Regions from separate parts of the Butyricimonas sp. RTP31003st1_G1_RTP31003_210430 genome, predicted to be linked through region 1. Evidence: riboswitches for the same ligand, from Rfam matches in the RefSeq annotation. Region 1 holds a riboswitch; each other region holds the start of a gene.
The links. Region 1 has a riboswitch for cobalamin ahead of AB5542_RS17745 (TonB-dependent receptor). Riboswitches for the same ligand answer to the same signal wherever they lie in the genome.
Positions count from the first base shown of each region.

Region 1 (6,585 bases):
AGTGAAATTGGGAGTAGAAACTAACGATTATCCCTAGAAATGCCGTGTAAAGTTAAAAAGTCATGATTTATAGATGATTACTACTAGACCACTACCGTATAAAACGCTATTAGAACGCTATTAAAACCCTATTAAAACGCTATATTTAGAATAGCGTTTTATAAGTATTTTAAAAGCATGATAAAAGAGTGATTTCAGCTATTGATCAGGTAGAAATGCAAGATTAATCATGTATTAAAGATTGACGTGGGACTGTCGTGGGTAGGACAATTTATAATCCTTGATATTATAATTTTTCTCGGTCCGTGCGGGAAGAAAATTATATCGTGTATATTTGCATTCGGGTAAAACAGGAACCATTAAATTGATAATATGAAAGGGATTGTTGTGAAATCTACCGGAAGTTGGTATTCCGTGCGAATGGAATCGGGGGAAGTGCTGGACTGTCGGATCAAGGGTAAGTTCCGGATGAAAGGGATTAAGACCACGAATCCTGTTGCGGTAGGGGATGTTGTCGAGGTGGAGGTCAATCCCGATGGCGCGGTGATCAACCGGATTGAAGATCGGAAGAATTACATTATCCGGAAATCAACGAACTTGTCGAAAGAGGCGCATATTATCGCTGCGAATGTTGATCAGGCGGTGTTGGTGGTGACGGTGAATCATCCCGTTACATCGACCGTTTTTATTGATCGTTTCCTAGCATCCGTGGAGGCTTACCGGATTCCGGCCATACTCATGTTTAACAAGATTGATTTGTACGACGATGAGGATTTATTGTTGTTGGGCGCTTTGACCCAGATCTATATGCAAGCAGGCTACGAGTGTCTTCACGTGTCCTCGTTGACCGGGGAGGGGATGGAAGACGTGGTGACGGCCTTGAAGGATAAAGTGACCGTGTTTTCCGGCTTGTCGGGGGTGGGAAAATCCTCGCTGATCAATCGTGTCGAGCCGGGATTAAAACTGAAAGTGGCGGAGATTTCCGATTCCCATGACACGGGAAAACATACCACCACGTTCGCGGAAATGTTCCCGTTGAGTTTTGGCGGGTACATCGTCGATACTCCCGGAATCCGGGCGTTCGGGTTGATTCACATGGAAAAAACAGAGATATCACATTATTTCCCGGAAATATTCAAGCGGGCAAGTGAATGCCGATTCTATAATTGCACGCATATTCACGAACCGGGATGTGCCGTGCTGGAAGCCGTGGAGAAGGGGGAAATCAGCGAGAGTCGCTATTTCAGCTATGTAAGTATGTTCGAGGAAGGAGATGAAAAATATCGGAAATAAAGGGTTTTGAGGGAACGGAATTTTCATCGTGCATTCCAAAAAATCGAAGTTTTTTACAATATATATTATAGGGAAGGTCTGTATTGTGATTGCGGGTTGCAACAGGAAGATCGTGTCCGGAGTATGAATAAGAAGGAGGCGAACACGATTAAGTGGGAGAAAGATACAAGATTTTGTTTCCAAGAAAAAAACGGGTATGAATGTACTGGGTATTATATTTTTTTGTACATTTGTCCCCGTTTTACGTCAAGAGTAGTGGACAGATTGAAAGAATATAAGATAGCCCACAGAGGCTTAGGGGAAGGCGTTCACACTTTCGAGTTTGTCATGGATGGCAGTTTTTTTGATTGTTTTGACGCGACAAAAGGAACGAAAGGAAAAGTAAACGCGAGAGTAAATATCGTGAAATCATCCCTGCTGATGGAGGTTCGGATGACGATCGAAGGGACGGTAGAAGCAATTTGCGATCGCTGTCTGGAGGAAATGGAGTTACCAATTAGCGGAGAATTGAACTTGTACGCGAAGTACGGGGAGAGAGAGGAAGGAAATGATGATGATTTTATTATCTTGGCTCAAGATGATGATTATCTGGATTTGAGTGAACCGCTATATGAGGTGTATATGCTGAATTACCCGCTTCGCGTGGTTCACCCGGAGGGAGAATGTAACGAGGAGATGGAGCATGTACTGGAAGAGTTGACAATGGAAGAAGAGAATGATAAGATTGATCCCCGCTGGGATGAATTGAGGAAATTAATTAATAATAACTAAATAAAACTAGAGAGAAATGGCACATCCTAAACACCGAATCTCTAAACAGAGAAGGAATAAAAGAAGAACTCACGATAAGGCAACGGTTCCTGCAATAGCAAAGTGTTCAAATTGTGGTGCTGCAGTTCAGTATCATACTGTATGCCCGGAATGTGGGTATTACAGGGGTAAATTGGCTATTGAGAAAGCAGTTGTTGCATAATTTTGATGCAATGATAAAGATTGCCTTAGATAATACAGCCCCCTGTACTAGGGGGCTATGATTGTATATAGGTGTCTGATTCTATTATTCAATTTGAAAATTTTTATTTTATGGAAAGGCCAAGAGCGGTAATCACAGGGGTAGGAGCGTATTATCCCGACTATATTCTAACTAACGAGGAGTTGAGCCGGATGGTAGATACCACAGACGAATGGATCATGACTCGAATCGGTATAAAAGAGAGACGTATTTTGCGGGATGCCGGTAAAGGCAGTGCTTACCTCGGGGCCAGAGCGGTGGAGGACTTGTTTCGTAAAACAGGTTTGAAACCGGAAGAAGTTGATTTATTGATTTGCTGTACGGTTACGGCCGACATGCATTTCCCTGCTAACGGGAACGTGATTTCCGATATGGTGGGAATAAAGAATGCTTTTAGTTTTGATCTTAATGCCGGATGTTCCGGTTTCCTATATGGCTTGATCACGGCGACGCAGTACGTGGAGAGCGGGCGTTATAAAAAAGTGATTGTCGTGGGAGCTGAAAAGATGTCCGCGATTACGGATTACACGGATCGGGCAACTTGTCCTATTTTCGGAGATGCGGCTGCCGCCGTGTTGCTGGAGCCGACAACTGAAGATTTGGGGGTAATTGACCACATATTGCGTTCGGATGGAATGGGACGTGTTCACCTACATATGAAAGCAGGTGGTTCTTTGAAACCGCCAACCATTGATACGGTTTTAGCCCGGGAACATTATATTTACCAGGAAGGACAGCCCGTGTTTAAACATGCTGTATCGAACATGGCAGACGTGTCGGTGGAAGTGATGGAACGCAATAACTTGTCCTCGGAGGACGTGGCTTGGCTGGTACCTCATCAGGCAAACCTGCGTATTATCAAGGCTACCGGGGAACGAATGGGGTTACCCAAAGAGAAGGTCATGGTTAATATCCAAAAATACGGTAACACGACCTCGGCAACAATCCCGTTGTGTCTGTATGAATGGGAGGACCAACTGAAGAAGGGGGATAATTTGATCCTTGCTGCTTTTGGTGCCGGATTTACATGGGGTGCCATTTATTTGAAATGGGGATATACTCATAAGGGTTAGATTGTATCGATAATACGATATACGAGGCTGTTCGGGAAATAACCGAACAGCTTTTTTGATTTCAGAAGATGGGTGTAAGATATTTTAGCTGATTATTAGAAAATAATTGTTTTTTTCATTAAGAAATAAATTATTTTATATATTTGCGTCGATTTTGGTGAGTCCCATGCTATCTGTATGGGATGTAAGGGAATCCGGTGAGAGTCCGGAACAATACCCGTTGCTGTAATCTCTTTCCCGTTACACGGGAAATGCTTAGTCACCTCATGCCACTGGTTCGTCCGGGAAGGCGACATAAGCGGAGAAAGTCAGAAAACCTGCCTGAATTAGATGTTTTTATTGTTCTCGGGAATAAGGATGATAAAAAGGAAAAAATAATAGCTATTGTTTTTATTAACAGTAACATTTATGAAGCCACGGATGTGCGTGATGTGTGCTGTCGTGTGGCGTTTATAATGTTTATGAAAAAATAATAAACATGAAAAGTATCTTATTGCTAGTATGTGGCGTACTTGTATTGAATTTCGCACCAATGTCAAGACTTATGGCGATTCAACCGGAGGTGATGGCTGATACGGTGAAAACGGTAAAATTAACCGGAAAAGTCGTGGATGTTGAAACAGGGGATGCAATACCTTTATCAACTCTCATGGTGAAAGAGTTAGGTTGGGGGAGTGTTTGCGATACGGAAGGAAAATTTAAAATTGACGTGCCTGCCAATCGTAAAGCAACTTTGACGGTTCGTTCTGTCGGGTATGAGACTCGTGAAGTTGATGTGGCTCCTGGAACAATCTCTGGACTTGTTATTAAGCTGAAGAAGAGTTTGTTGGATTTGGACGAGGTGGTTATTACAGGTACGAGAACGGAAAAGGTGATTTCCGAGGCTCCCGTGATGACTCGTGTCGTTTCTGCCGAGGAGTTACAACGAAATGATTACGAGAGTATGATGGATGTTCTGGAGTACAATATTCCGGGGCTTCGTTTTAACGTGGACCCTCGCGGTAATAATATCCAGATTCAGGGATTGGAAAATAGTTACATCCTTATCTTGGTTGATGGGGAGAGGTTATCTCAGACTCCCGGGGGACCTATCGATTTCGATCGGCTGAGTACGTCCAATATTAAACGGATCGAGATTTTGAAAGGTGCGGCTTCTGCTCTTTACGGGTCAAGTGCCATGGGTATGGTTGTGAATATTATCACGGATTCTCCGAAACGCTCTTTGGAAGGCTGGGCAAAAGCTCGTTATTCTAAGTTTAATGATCTGCAGTTGGATGCGGGGATCGGGTTGGCTCACAAGGGATTTTTCTCCCAGACTCTTTTTCGTCGTAATTCCACGGATGGGTATGATCTTACGCCCGAAACACCCCAGTCTTACACGATGAATCCTTCACATGATATGAATATAGAGGAGAAGGTAGGATGGAATAATGAACGGACGAAAGTGGTGGCTTCAGCTTCTTTCTATTGGAATGAAGTAGAGAATCCTCCCAAGGGAGAATCTCCAACGCATTATCGCAGTTTAAACAAAACATTCCGGGCATCATTGGAGCATGCCTTCGGGGAAAAGAATAAGTTGTATGCGGTGTATTACGGAGATTTTTATACTCGTAAGACCGTGTATGATTTGATTGATCTTGCAGATAGTACGAATGCGACTTCTCACGAGCAGACAGCCCGTTTGACAGATATTTATAGTCCCTTGAAGAACGTGGAGATTGTTGGAGGAATTGAATGGAATTGGACTCGGAATTATAATAAGATGCAATACGGTAAGGAACAAACCGTGAGAAAAGTGAACGATGCGAATGTTTTCGTGCAGGTGGATTGGCAGATATTGCCGGAGCTGGATTTGGTAGGAGGTTTCCGTTACACACACCATTCTGTTTTTGGTGACGCGTATACCCCGAAAGTAAATTTGATGTATGCCCCGGGCAGTTTTAAATTCCGTGCCGGGTATAGTCGGGGATTTAAGGCTCCCGGCTTGACGGAGTTGTATTCTGATTTTGACATGGGAAGTGTGTCGCATAATGTTGGAAATCCAGATTTGAAACCGGAATATTCCAATTATTTATCGGTTTCGGCGGAATATACTTACAATGGACGGTTGAATGCAAGCGTGGAAGGGTACCAGAACACGATAAAAGATAAAATTAATTCTTTTGTTATTGACGTGGAAGATCCGGAACCGGGACAATTGGGAGCAGAAATGCATTATGCAAATGTGGAGGCCGTGCGTATACGCGGGGCAGAAGGAACATTAACTTATTACCCGATTAAGCAATTGTTGCTGAGGGGAACTTATGCTTATACTGATGCGAGAGATCGGGAGACGGATTTGCAATTGTCCGGAAATTCAAAACACGCCTTGAATTTTACCACGACATTACGCGGTAAATTATTGAAACGGGATGGTTCTGTTTCTCTCTCCGGACGGTGGACTTCTAAGAAATTGTCACAGAGTAAATCCACTGAAACGGACGATAGCGGTCAAGAAATAGAGGTGATTCGTGAAAATACAAAACCGGCTTATAGTCTTTGGAAATTGGTGGCCCAATATACGCCTTGGCAAAAGAAGTTTATGAGGTTGACGTTAACAGGCGGAATTCAGAATTTATTTGATTATACGGACACGGAACATTACACGACGTATGATGCCGGACGTCGATTCTTCGGTTCCGTGATATTCCGTTTCTGACAACATGAGAATCTTTAACTTAATATTGATATAGAATGAAAAAGTTTAATTTAAAATCATGCCTCATGCTATTGGCTTGTCTGGCATTTTCGTTTAACTTTATGGCTTGTACAGATGATGATGGTGACGGTGATGGTCCGGAGGTAGATGATTCTATCCGTACTCGTACTTTTGAATCGGCAGATTATAATAGCGGTTGGAAATATTTTTCTTTTAAAAAAGGAGATTTTGTTGAATTGACAACAGAGCAGGCCACAACAAGTTTGGAGTGGGATGTTGCTTTCAATCGTTATTACGTGAAAACCAATAGTGGGACTTCTGGAAAAGGAAAGGGTGGAGTGCTTGATTCTGGAGCGACAACTTTTGCTGCTGTTACTGGAAATGTGAATTCCGAGTTTGTGGTAGATGATTCTCTGAATATCATGACTACGATGGGAAATTTCACGAAAGATTCTTATAATCCGGGGATAGAATGTGAAGGTTCTAATAGTTGGGCTTGGTATAAATAT
Region 1 is NZ_JBCOSQ010000072.1:3,062-9,646, forward strand. Features, by position in the region: gene rsgA (ribosome small subunit-dependent GTPase A) at 373-1,293, shown strand; gene AB5542_RS17730 (YceD family protein) at 1,417-2,064, shown strand; gene rpmF (50S ribosomal protein L32) at 2,081-2,266, shown strand; gene AB5542_RS17740 (beta-ketoacyl-ACP synthase III) at 2,377-3,378, shown strand; cobalamin riboswitch at 3,517-3,718, shown strand; gene AB5542_RS17745 (TonB-dependent receptor) at 3,857-6,076, shown strand; gene AB5542_RS17750 (HmuY family protein) at 6,112-6,585, shown strand, end outside.

Region 2 (6,585 bases), on a different contig from region 1:
AGAATAGCAATAGCCCCTTCCGGTCCCATAACAGCAATCTCGGCTGTCGGCCATGCAAAATTATAATCTCCGCCAATTCCCTTACTGTTCATCACGATATAAGCACCCCCGTATGATTTACGCAAGACCACGGTAATCTTGGGAACCGTCGCCCGCGTGTAAGCATATAGGAGCTTGGCTCCGTGCCGGATAATTCCGGCATGTTCCTGATCGGCCCCCGGAAGGAAACCGGGAACGTCCTCCAAAGTAACAACCGGAATATTAAAACTATCACAGAAATTAATAAAACGAGCAGCTTTCACCGATGAATTCATATCCAAAGTACCCGCCATAACTTTGGGTTGATTCGCAATAATCCCGGTCACGAATCCCCCGAATCGGGCCAACCCAATAATGATATTGGGAGCGTAACTCTCCGCAATCTCCAAAAATTTTCCTTTATCTGTAATCAAACGGATAACATCCCTCACATCATAAGGCTTATCCGGATCTTCAGGAACAATATCCCGCAAACTCTCTTCTATCCGGTCAACCGGATCATCCGTCACCAGAAAAGGAGCGTTCTCGATATTATTGGAAGGCAGGTAAGATAATAACATCTTTACCCCCAATAACGTATTTTCATCATCATTAAAAACAAAATCCGCCACACCTGATTTCACGGCATGTACAGATGCACCTCCAAGTTCTTCGGGAGATATTGTTTCATTCAGTACCTGTTTCACCACGTTAGGTCCGGTCACGAACATATAACTGGTTGCTGCCGTCATAAAAATAAAATCAGTCAAGGCTGGAGAATAAACAGCCCCTCCGGCAGCCGGCCCCATAATAACTGAAATCTGAGGGATTACTCCGGAAGAGAGTACATTCCGTCGGAATATTCCCGCATACCCGGCCAAACTAGCCACCCCCTCTTGAATCCGGGCTCCTCCCGAATCAATCAATCCCACGACAGGCGATCCCGTTTTCAGAGCCATATCCTGTACTTTTATAATCTTGGCCGCATGCACGGAACCCAACGAACCACCCTGCACGTTAAAATCTTGCGAATAAGCAAAAACCTGACGCCCGTTCACCGTGCCGAATCCGGCAATCACCCCATCCCCGTATGAACGTACTGCTTTACCAAAAGAAGTCGCCGCAGAAGGTGAGTAAGCATCCACCTCTTCAAATGTCCCCTCATCGAAAAGAAATGTAATCCGTTCCCGAGCGGTAAGTTTTCCCCGGTTGTGTTGTTTGTCCTCATACTCCTTACCGTATTGCCGGGCTAAGGCATCTTGTCTTTCCAGAAATTTTTCAAACGATTTTCTCATACTAAATTAGTTTATACACTATTTAGCTCCACACGAAATAAAGGAAAGAAATAAGAAAAATACGCCCCAAGTATCTCAACCGGGTTGATAAGTCTGACCTTAGCTTCATTCCGCGAAAGCATTGTCAATCCGCAAAGGCAGGTATCCTGACTTTCACCATTTTGCCGTCCTTCCCATCCCCTGGACAGTGGACATTAGTGGCAAAACCCTTCTGGTGATTACAGTTGCGCGACAGTCCGTGATTCTCACACGGTTCCCTATTCTCCTCGTCAAAACGAGGCACCTGAGCAGTCTGATTACGTGTTGTAAAGAACTTTAATGGGAACAAATGTATAAAATATAATTGGTTTGATTCAATTTATCATCAGAAAAGTTCTTTCCATGCTTCTCCTCATTCTCCCTTTTTTTAGAAAATAACACCCATACCTGTAACTTTTCATTACCTTTAAGCGTCCCATCATAAAAACAGATTATTATGAAAAAAATATTGTTTGTCATTTTCGTTCTCTGCCTCTCGATAGTCGGAGCTTTCGCACAAGAGCAAATCACCGTTTCCCGATTCCAGGGACAAAAAATCACCGGAATCAAGGCTCACGGAATCTTCAGTATCACAACGAAACAAGGTAACACCACCGGAGTCACCGTAAACATTCCGGCCCGACTCGAAAAACAACTCGTTCTGAAACTGGATTCCGATGGAAAATTACAAATCTATATCGAAGGAAAAATTACCACTAAAAATAAAAGAAATAATGACGACGACCATTTCACGGCAGAAGTTACCGTTACCAGCCTTGATAACGTGGAGTTAACCGGAGTCTGCAAATTGGAAACAATCGGGGATTTCACGACAGCCAAGCTAAAGGTGGACCTCTCTGGAGCCAGCAAAATGCTTGTAGGTGGAGACTTCCTAGCAAAAGAAAAACTTGACATAGAACTAAGTGGTGCCTCAAACCTCAAAGGACAAATGACCAGCCCCGAATCAACCTTCGACATTAGCGGGGCATCAAACCTCTCCCTTAAAGGTAACACCATACACTGCAAAATGGAAGTATCGGGAGCCTCAAAAGCAAACTTGGAAGACTTTCCGATAAACGAACTGAAAGCAGAAGTATCGGGAGCTGCAAAAGCTCATTTTCAAGTCAAAGAAAAAATCAGTCTACACACCTCCGGTGCCGCAAAAGCTACATACTCCGGCGATCCGATCATCCTCTCCCTGCACTCATCAGGAGCTTCGAACATTAACAAGATCTCCTCAAAACTCTTGGAGAACAAGAAAGAATACGAGAAATAGTTATTAGTCTAATATAAAATGGGGAAAACGAAAAATTGTTTTCCCCATTTGTATCAACAAAATACCTTTACTAATTGTTTGGCGCAGCCTTTAACAAACGAGGTATTGGTAATATATTTTTCTCTGCATTATTAATCGGAGAGAATGTCCAAGTATGCCATTCCTCATTTTCCAGCAAGCGATTACCTGCATAAAGACCAGAATATTCATATTCTTTCGATTCTAATACAGCCTCTCCACTCCCTAGCCAATAAGAAGGATAAACTACATACCATCCACCAATCCAATAATCTCCTCCTGAAATTACGTTAAAACCATCCATATTGACATCAGCCTCTTTCTGTTCATAAATACCATCCTTGAAATCTGCCTCTGTCAAATGTATTCCTTTCAACGTTCTATCCCCATATTCAAGATCTTCACTTTGAATTTCAATTCCATCACCATCAATATCGTAACCGAAACCCCTTATTGTCATTCCAAGATTACCATCAGATGCCACGATAATAAACAAACGCGGATCTTTTTTAGCAATATCCACGATCATATCATGTCCCGTAGGGGGATTTGCTTTTTCCCATCTATATCCCCAAGCACGAAAGAAAACATCACGATCTTCAGGATTTGACCAATTCTCCACTTCTCCGGTAATCCATTGTATGGCCAACATCGATTGATTCTCACCACTCCCAGTCCAGTTCGTAATATCCGATATTTTGAACCCATCCATCACCTGAATGTCCAAACTATCGGATGCAGTACCAAGTCTATTAAAAGCAGTCACCTTGATCCGAAAGGCCCCTTCCTTCACTGATGAGAACTCGAAAATAGTATCAGTAGATACTTCTTTCCCATCCACGAACCACTGCAAGCCTGCCTCTGTTGTATTAATGATATTCGCTCTCAATCTCACAGTTCTTCCCGGAAGGATAGCATCCTTCAAACTCAAATTCTGAACAGACACTTCCGGAGCCGTAAGCGGCTCTTCCCCATCATTCCCTCCATCATCACTACAGGAAATCCACATTCCCGCAAAACACAGAATAGCTAAAATATAACGTAAATTCTTCTTCATGAATGTTATCATTCAAAATTATAAGTAAAAAATACACCAGCAGGACATTCTGTATATCCTTTATAATTGGCCTTCAATGCCAATTTATCATTATTAAAATCAAAAACACAGATTTTATTTTCAGGATCCAAACTATAGCTCGAAATAATATTAGCGTAAACCTCTCCTGTAATAGGATGTACAGCGATGCAATTATATAAAGTTAGAACATGATCCAGTCTCTCAGTCATATCTCCCATGAACTCAGTCTTCTTCTGGCTGAAAACATGACGATAAACAGGCATCGGAGTACTGCCACTACCCATGTATAATGTATCGCCTTTGGCTGTAATATAAGGAGTTGCATTCCAACCGCCGTTCAATATCTTGCCTGCCGTTTCGTCTTCAATAGAATTCTCTTGCATGGAATAGCTCTGTGCATCAAGCTTTATAATCTTTGCTGGCTCTTCCCCACTGGCTCTACAAGCAAGCCATATATTACCGTCGGAAGATGGGATAACACCAGAAATGTTACCGCTAACAGGTATTTCTTTTGAAATGGAAGACTTGTTTGATTCAATAACGATAAGTTTATTGCTTTGTGCCGCAAAAATTTTACCGTTTGCAACGGCCATAGTCGTTTTGTTCGCTCCAGCAGAACCTTCAATAAATGTTAGGACCTTGGATGATGGATTAAAACGATATACACCATTGTTATCGCGAATGTAAATATCATTATCATCAAGAACAGCAATATGAGATGGCATTGACAGTGTACTTCCCAATTCATCTTCGTAACTACTTTCCTTTTTCAATGTTTCCGCATTCGCTATGGTTAAAAAACCTCCGTCATTCCCACCGTTTTGAGATATGATATATAACTTGTTGTTTCTAATGTACAAATCTTGTGTACCCCCACCGAGTGATCCCCCGTTCTCTTTAAAATAGACACTATCGGTAACGATTCCTTTGGGACTAATAAAGACAAGAGTCCCGTAATGTCCTTTCCAAACTTGACCTTCATTCAATATAAATGTTCCATATTTATATTTCCCGTAAACTTCAATAGATACACTTACGGTTGTCTCTTCTCCGCCATCAGTAGCCTTTACATCAATTTTGTAGTTCCCCATATTTGCGGCAATAAACATATAGACTGAATCCGTGGAGACTTCTTGTCCATCCAGTGTCCAGGTGAATTTCACTTCTTGCGGATTGTTCAGTTTCGCCTTTAAAAACAAGGTATCTTCTTTTGCAACGGTAAACACCCCACTTTTACTCACAATTTCTAACTCCAAAGCATCGGGTTTGTACTTATCATCATCATCACAAGAACTCAGAAATCCCACAAACATTCCTAAAACCAAAAGCACTAAATAAAACTTTTTCATAATCTTAATCTTCATTGTATAATATAACTATTTATTCATTTTCCTAAAATTCCCACATCAACGACACTAGGCAATTCCTCAAGGGCATCGGGTAATACTGCGTGGACTCGTAATACGTGTCTAATAGGTTATCTACCCGTACTTGCGGTGTCAGACTCATCCCGTTACGGAACGTGTAGCGGTATCCCGCCAAAATATTATGTACCGAATAGGGATCCGTAGCATACTCTTGATCCGTCGTGATAAAACGTCGCCCGATATAAGTCACCTGCCACGAGAAAAAGGCACCCCGGTAATCGGCAGCTACCCGTACATTCCACTTGAACCGAGGCACGTAAGGGATTTGTTTCATGTAGGAACCATCATCCACGTGCTGTTTTTTACGAGTACGGGACTGCGACCAACTATAATTACCCGACACATTTGCCCTCAAATCACCAATCGCATATGTCAATTTCCCGTACAACTCCACACCCTCCGATCTCACATTACGATGATTCTGTGGTGTCCAAACCCATTGATTCCCGTCTTTCGGCAACCATAAAATCCAATTATCTATATACATCAAATAACCGGAAACCTCCGCATCTAAAAATAAACCACGATACAACTGCTTCCGATAAGCTACAGACGCATCATACGAATACCCGTCTTCCGGCTTCACGTCCGGATTTCCTCCCGGTCTCCAGTAGAGATCATTCATACTCGGGAACCGGTAATTATAAGCCACATTTCCTTTCACCTGCAACTCCTTCTCCCACAAATTAAACACCATACCGGCAGACCATGTAGATACCCCCCGACTATCATTTTGTTCAAACATATACTGCCCATTCAACATCATCCACTCCACAGGAGTCCATAATGCCGAAGCCTGCCAGGAGAACACGTCACGGTTATGCCGGAACGGTGGTTCCACCTCCGGAATATCATAATCCACGTCTCCTAACGTATACTTCGAAGAATCGACATCTATATAACTACTCACCCGAATCAAATCATGCGAATAAGTCAAGCTCGTACCCAGTACAAGATTCTCTCTCGGGGTAAACGTATAATCGGCAATTCCTTGCCACGTGTGCGATTGATTCTTATTTCCTTCGGGATCGAATAATCCTCCGGCATACCACTTATCATACTCCTGTCGATAATAAAGCCATGCCGCTTTTGCCCGTAAAGCATGCAACCCTTTCGTAAAATCCAATCCCGTGTACGCCCGCACATTCACTTCTCTTTGTTGCTCGTGTGACTGGTTCACCACTCCAAGTGCGGGTGGTAACATCCGTTTCCCTTCCTGATACCAAGCAACCGCTGTCAACCGGGTATAAGGAGACAAACGAAAATATCCCTCCTGCATCGCTGCCCATTGCGTGTAATCAGCATCCTGCCGTTTCTCTCGGAAAGGCTCGTTCGTCAAGATTTTATTCAAATAAGTATAATTGTTATCAGAATGTTGATAATACAACCGAGTCTTAAAACTTGACTTCTGTCCACCAGTATTTACCTGAGCCCCCGTAGTATAAGTCCCGTAAG
Region 2 is NZ_JBCOSQ010000031.1:48,193-54,777, reverse strand. Features, by position in the region: partial or broken gene AB5542_RS11235 (acyl-CoA carboxylase subunit beta) at 1-1,313, opposite strand, end outside; cobalamin riboswitch at 1,432-1,615, opposite strand; gene AB5542_RS11230 (GIN domain-containing protein) at 1,789-2,607, shown strand; gene AB5542_RS11225 (PKD domain containing protein) at 2,678-3,682, opposite strand; gene AB5542_RS11220 (DUF5074 domain-containing protein) at 3,691-5,067, opposite strand; gene AB5542_RS11215 (TonB-dependent receptor plug domain-containing protein) at 5,096-6,585, opposite strand, start outside.
Region 2: another riboswitch for cobalamin. It lies ahead of AB5542_RS11235 (acyl-CoA carboxylase subunit beta); the one in region 1 lies ahead of AB5542_RS17745 (TonB-dependent receptor).

Region 3 (6,585 bases), on a different contig from region 1:
GGTCACTGAACACGCTTACCTTTCCGAATTTAGTCACGCCCGTGAGCATGGCAAATTGGATACACCCGTCCATGGTTTTAAGTACACCATAGAAAGGCTTTAGGGTGTTACGGTATTCCCGTTGAAGCTCCTCGTCGCCGATAGCTTGTAACAAGGGTTTGTCGTATTCGTCAACAAGGATGGCAACCCGTTGTCCGGATTGCTTGTAGGCTCGTTCCACGACACCTTTGAAACGTAAAGCCAGGGTACTTTCCCCGGCACCCGTGCCAAACACCGTTTCCCACTTCACGAGAGCCTCGTTCAATATCTTGTCCAAGCTGTCGGGGGCATCATATTTCCCGATATTCAGGTCTATATGCAATACCGGGCGTTTCACCCAATCTTTTTCCAGTTTTTCTATTGCCAACCCTTCAAACAAATCCCTTTCTCCCCGGAAATAGGCATCGAGCGTGGAAATCAACAGGCTCTTCCCAAAACGACGCGGGCGACTGAGAAAGTAATAACTACCCGTTTTTACCAGTCGGTAAATCAAGGCAGTCTTGTCAATATAGAAATAACCTTCTTTTCGGATTTTCTCGAAATTCTGGATACCTATGGGATAAATTTTCTCACTCATACGCGTTCGTTTATGGATAATAATAGAACAAAGATACTCAATTTTCTATGATTATCGAAAATGAACGACAAGTTTAACGCCTCTCTTAAGCAGCCTTTCATCGGACACGGATACGCAATTCTTTCGGGTCGAACGTGATGGTTTCGTTCCGGAACAAGCGTTCGATATGACCGCTGTTGATCATCTGTCGCGTGGGCAGGTAATGCAAATGCGGGCGATCGATCAAGGCGATGGAATCGCAGAGCGTGAGGGCAATATCCAGTTCGTGGGTTGAAAAAAGGATACATTTGTTTTGCTCGTGTGCCAGCCTTTGCAATAAAACTCCCAACTCGTAACGGTTCGGTAGGTCCAGAAAAGAGGTGGGTTCATCAAGCAGGATGATGGGGGTGTCTTGTGCGAGAGCTCGGGCGATCATGATTCGCTGGCATTCCCCGTCCGACATCTGGTCCATTGTTCGTTCGGCATAGGCCGACATATCGAGTAATGCCAGGGATTTATCAACGATTTCCCGGTCGCGTGGTTGCAGTCGTCCTACCCAGTTCGTGTAGGGAGCCCGCCCGAGGGCAACTACATCCCGGCATTTCAGGTTAGGAATCCGTACCTTTTCGGTAGTCACGAAACTGACGGTACGAGCCAGTTCCTCCGGTCGCAACCCGGCAAGGTCTTTCCCGGCCAGCAATATTCGCCCGGACTTGATTTTCCCTAACCCCGCCGTGGCCCGTAGCAAGGTACTTTTCCCGCTACCATTACGTCCCAACAAGGCGATCAGCCCGCCCCCGTCCAAGTTGGCCGACACCCGTTCAAGTAGGATTTGTTGCCCGTATCCCAGTGTTAAAGATTCCAGTTCTATCATGCCGGTCGAAGGTTTTTATACACCACCCAAATAATTACCGGGATCCCCAGCAGGGCGGTAATACAATTCACGGGTAGCACGAGTGTTTTAGCAATAATATCACATATCAACATGGCCACGACTCCCAGTAATATACTTCCCGGCAAAAGCGTCCGGTGGTCCGCGTCATTAAACAACATACGGGCCACGTGAGGCACGGCAAGTCCGAGAAAGCCTACCGGGCCGCAAAATGCCGTCACGGTTCCGGTCAACAACGTTGTCGATACGAAAATAAGCGTTCTGGCGCGCCGTATATTCAGTCCCATTGTCTGGGCATAACTCTCCCCGAGTAAAAGAAGATTTAATGCCTTGATACAATAAATCGAGAGAATGACGCCCACGCAAATCACGGGAATCATGATAAATAGTTTCGTGGTCGTGACGTGTCCCAGGGAGCCCATCGACCATAGGAAAAACATTTTCAATTGCTCGGCAGAACTCAAGTACTGTAAAATCTGTATGATAGCTCCCGCGATGTAACCGATCATCACTCCCATGATCAACACCCCAAGGATATTTTTCACGTAACGGCTGATGATGGCAATCAGTAACAGGACCATGACGGCCCCGCCCCATCCGGCCCCGACAATACCTACCGACTGCCAGAAACCGGAATGTGCCAGTCCTAACAGGGGAGCTCCTAGGATAAAGAAAGCAACGCCTAATCCCGATCCGGAACTTACTCCCAGCAGGTAGGGGTCTGCCAGCGGGTTCCGGAAAACGGTCTGCATCTGCAAGCCGCTTATCGAAAGCACCACGCCGATCAGAACGGCCACGATCACCCTCACCAATCGAATCGACAGCACGATATTCCGGGTTGTCATATCCGTCTCGTTACCCGTGAACACGTTCCACACCTGCCCGACGGAAAGTGCCGAATCTCCCGACACCAAATCGAGTGCGAACAGCACGAATACCAGCAGGCTCAGGAAAAGGAATATGATCGAATTGCGTTTCACGATATAATTGAAAATTGAAAATGGACAATTGAAAATGACATCACTGTTGTTAATTTCTTGAGTTATGATTTTAGATTCCAGCCGTACGGGGTGACGCATTAACTACCCCCTCTAACTCCCCCTTACACAGGGGGAGGATACGCTACATTGTAATATCGTAGCGCCTTCTCGCGTTCGTCTCTCCCTCTGTGTAAGGGGGAGCTGGTGGGGGTAGATGCTTTTTTCATTCTAAACTCTAAATTTTAAACTATTCCAAGTGCCTGTAATAATACAAATCCTCCGTCACCAGTTCCGGGTGCAGGATTTTGATCAGGTCCCGGAGTACGATGTCCGGGCGTACAACAGCCGATTCCCAGTAATCATTTCCCCCTTCGGGCGTTAAGCGCAAGTTATTATTATAGACCTTGTTTTCTTGGATGGCTTTCGCGTCCTTGAATTTCGGATTCATGATCTTTAACTCGTCGAGAGTCGTTGCCATACCTACATTCAACCACACGTCAGCCTCGCGAATCAACCCGTAGGCTGTTTCCAGTCCGATGGGTTCGGCCCCGTTAGAGGTGTTTTTCTTGTAAATATAATCCCCTCCCGCGTCCGTGATTAATTGTGCCACGTAGCTTTTCGCGGAAGGCATGGCCCAACTGTCATTCCACGGTGTGTTCAGCATGACGGTAGGACGTTTTTCCACGTTTGCCGTTAACTGTTTCATGTTGTTATAACGTTCGGGAATCTCTCTAAATACTTTTGTACCTGCTTCCCGGCTGTCCGTCAATTCGGAAATGGCAACCAGCCATTCGGCCTTGCCCAGCGGAGATTCTTCCAGGTATTCTCCCACGTACATATAAGGAACATTCAATTCTTTTAGTTTGTCCGTCACGGTTGATTGTGCGTCCCCGATGCCGTATAGTAATACAAGATCCGGGGCCAACCCGACAAGAAGTTCATAATTTATTTCCGCCCCCATGTCTTTTATGGTTTCTTTGTGTGCAAGGACATACGGGTTGGAAACATAATTCATTCCGGAAACTCCTACTACCCGATCCACTTGGTTAATGGCATCCAGCATGGCGATGTAAGTGGATGACATACATACAATTCGTTTCGCTCCTGCGGGAATAATCACACCGTCAAAATCTTTCGGTGCCTGCTCCCCGTTCCGAGCCACGAAGTAGGACATTTCAACGCCTTCCGCTCCCTGCCAGGGGTTACGCACGTGAATAATCGTGCTTTCCGTGTTATCAGCTCCCATGATGTCGAATCCCGTGGCGTATTCCGGTGTGTAAACTTCCTTCGTGAAGGCGCTTGTGGACTTTGTTTTCGTCTGACAACCGGATAGCATCAGAAAAACGATAAACGTGAATAATAATAGTACTTGTTTCATATGTAATAGTTTTTATAAAACTTCGAGAGAGATATTTACGCGAGTGGGAAAAAACTGAAACGGTAAATCAAAAACAGAATGACCTTGCCATCTATACCTGATTACCATCTGAATCCCGCAGATGCAAATCTGTCCCGATCATAGCAGGTCTTCTGACTTATCCCTTTTATCGTGCCTTCCCAGCATTCTAACCAGTGGCAAACGTACGATAAACTTTTCCTTTAAAAGGGGGAAATACAGCAACGGGTATTGTTCCGGATTTCCACCGGATTCCCTTTTTCATTCAACACAACACGAAGTGGTGTATGAAACTATGACGGTGCGAAAATAGGTTGTAATTTTTAATTAGGCAATAAATTGTATAGAAGATTTTTATTTCATTGGTATGAACCGCTGTTAGGCGAGGTTTTCAATGATCAATCCCGTTACGGGACAGGACGCCAAGCGAATAATAGTGTTTCACTTCTTGCATATTTGTTACGAGGTCTGCTATATCGATTAATTCCTGGGGTGCATAACGTCCGGTAATTACGATTTCCGTGTGAGGGGAGCGTTGGCGGAGAACATTTAACACTTCTTCCAGGGAAAGCATGGAGTAATACAGGGCAATTGTCAGTTCGTCCAAGATAACCATATCGAATTTACCTTCCATAAGATGTTGGCGACATATTTCCAGCCCTTCGTGAGCTGCTTGTATATCTGCCGGGGTGGGTTCTTTTTCAATGAAGCAGCCTTCTCCGAATTGCTGGATAACAAGGTGGTCGAACAAGGGTTCTATGGCTGTTTCGTTATATTTCATGCTCTTGACGAATTGCCCGATGAAAACACTTTTCCCGGCACATAAAGCCCGGACGGCCAGTCCGAAGGCTGCGGTTGTTTTCCCTTTCCCGTTTCCCGTGTAGATATGGATGTATCCTCTAAGTGTCATATCCTTTTGATTTTAAGTTTTTTGAGGGTAGGAGAGTTGCATGGACATTACACTCCCGCGTACACGCTTGGAGAGAAACGGGTGGTATCTTTATTGCCGAAAAACAAGTAGAGATGCAGGGGTGTCCCTTCCGGTTGTTTCGCTGCCGGGATGTCCACGGTCACTTTGCCGTCGCCCCGGAACGAGTTAAGGCACGTGATCATTTGCGGGGCGCGGGGTAAGGTCCCGTAAAAATATCCCACGTACACTTGATCTGACACGCTCGCTTTCGGGCAGTCAATGTCATTTTCCCAGTTTAGGGTCACGGACCATCCTTCCCTTGTGACACTCGTGATTACCGGTGCGTCCAGTGTGCCTGTCGAGAATCGGAATGTCGGGAAAGCCCATACCCCTTCTCCCGGGCGAAAACATCCCCCGTTTTGAGAATGGAATAAGGAATCGCTTTTATTTATTCCCATCTCCTTGGCCATGAGTTTCCATATCGGCAAATCCCCGATGGCACGACGGTAGATTCTCCACATTTTACGGGCTTCCGTGAAACGGCTGGAGGATTCCTCTTCCCCCTCGGTTCTTGTTTTTTTAGGACTCCGTCGTGATTTACAGGCCCGAACTTTGTTGCCGTGTCGGTAATAGGTTATCCCGTCAATCCGGATAGAGCCTTGTGCCAGAAGAGCTACAGGAATAGATAATGTGTTTTCCATGATAATAATTATTTGATAATCAATCGTGTATTAATTCATGAGCAAAAGTAGATAGAATATTTTTAATACGCAAATAAAACTCTTTTAAAACGCTATTATATATAGCGCTTTAATAGGGATTTAATAGCGTTCTAATAGCGCTTTATATGAAAGTGATCACTTATATCTCATGAATAATACATGTAATAATTGATTTATTTAGCTTGAAAATGTAACTACATTGGTTTATTTATGTATCTTTGCTGGCGAGGAACATAAAAATAACAGGATATGGCGGAATTTGTAAATCCACTTGGAAAGATTCGGGGTAAGTTCGGTAACGTGATCACTTACGGGGGACCAAACGGGAAAAATTATTGCCGGGGAACAAGCATCTCGCGTAAACCGAGTCAGGAACCGCAAAAACGACAGTCCGCGGCTTTCGGGGCGATAACGGAACGGAAAGTATGGATGAGAAATGCCGTCCAGTTGGGATTTCCCGGAGGGAATGGTTACCCGAAAGGTTTTCGGGGATTTACTAGTGCGAACGTGATGGATGCGGTGACCGTGGAGAAAGCAAATCCGGAAAAACCTTTCAATAGCCGTAAGAAGGCAGTCAAGGAATTTAACGGGGTGATCAACTACGAGAAATTACGCATGGCAGCGGGGGCGTTGGTGATCCCAGAAATTCGAACCGAGGTTGATATGGAAAATCGGAGAATCTTTTTCACTCACGAGAAGGAAGAAATCGAGTCCGTTGATTGCTTTCTGGATGATAAGATTTATGCCGTGCTTCTTTGTAAGACAAAATATATTTGTCGTGTCGAGGAGTTGGGACTTCGGGGAGAGACGATAGAAAAAAGCGTGAACTTTTCAGAAAAAATAGCCGGGGGAGGCCTTGTCATTTATGCCTTTGCTAAAAATGCCGACGGGAAGGATGTTTCCGATTCGGTATGCTTGTGGGAGGCTGAATCGTAAATGAGCGATAGGAGATACGAAATATGGTGGAATTTCGTTTTATGAAAACGATAAGTCATAACGGGTTGTGTTATAATCATTCACAGTCATGTTAGGTCTCTATGAATGATAAATTTTGTAAAAATCTAGAATTATAACTTTAAAATCCGAATAA
Region 3 is NZ_JBCOSQ010000031.1:22,676-29,260, forward strand. Features, by position in the region: gene AB5542_RS11135 (ATP-binding protein) at 1-616, opposite strand, end outside; gene AB5542_RS11140 (ABC transporter ATP-binding protein) at 714-1,469, opposite strand; gene AB5542_RS11145 (FecCD family ABC transporter permease) at 1,466-2,419, opposite strand; gene AB5542_RS11150 (ABC transporter substrate-binding protein) at 2,715-3,803, opposite strand; cobalamin riboswitch at 3,970-4,176, opposite strand; gene cobO (cob(I)yrinic acid a,c-diamide adenosyltransferase) at 4,255-4,773, opposite strand; gene AB5542_RS11160 (hypothetical protein) at 4,821-5,474, opposite strand; gene AB5542_RS11165 (hypothetical protein) at 5,745-6,431, shown strand.
Region 3: another riboswitch for cobalamin. It lies ahead of AB5542_RS11150 (ABC transporter substrate-binding protein); the one in region 1 lies ahead of AB5542_RS17745 (TonB-dependent receptor).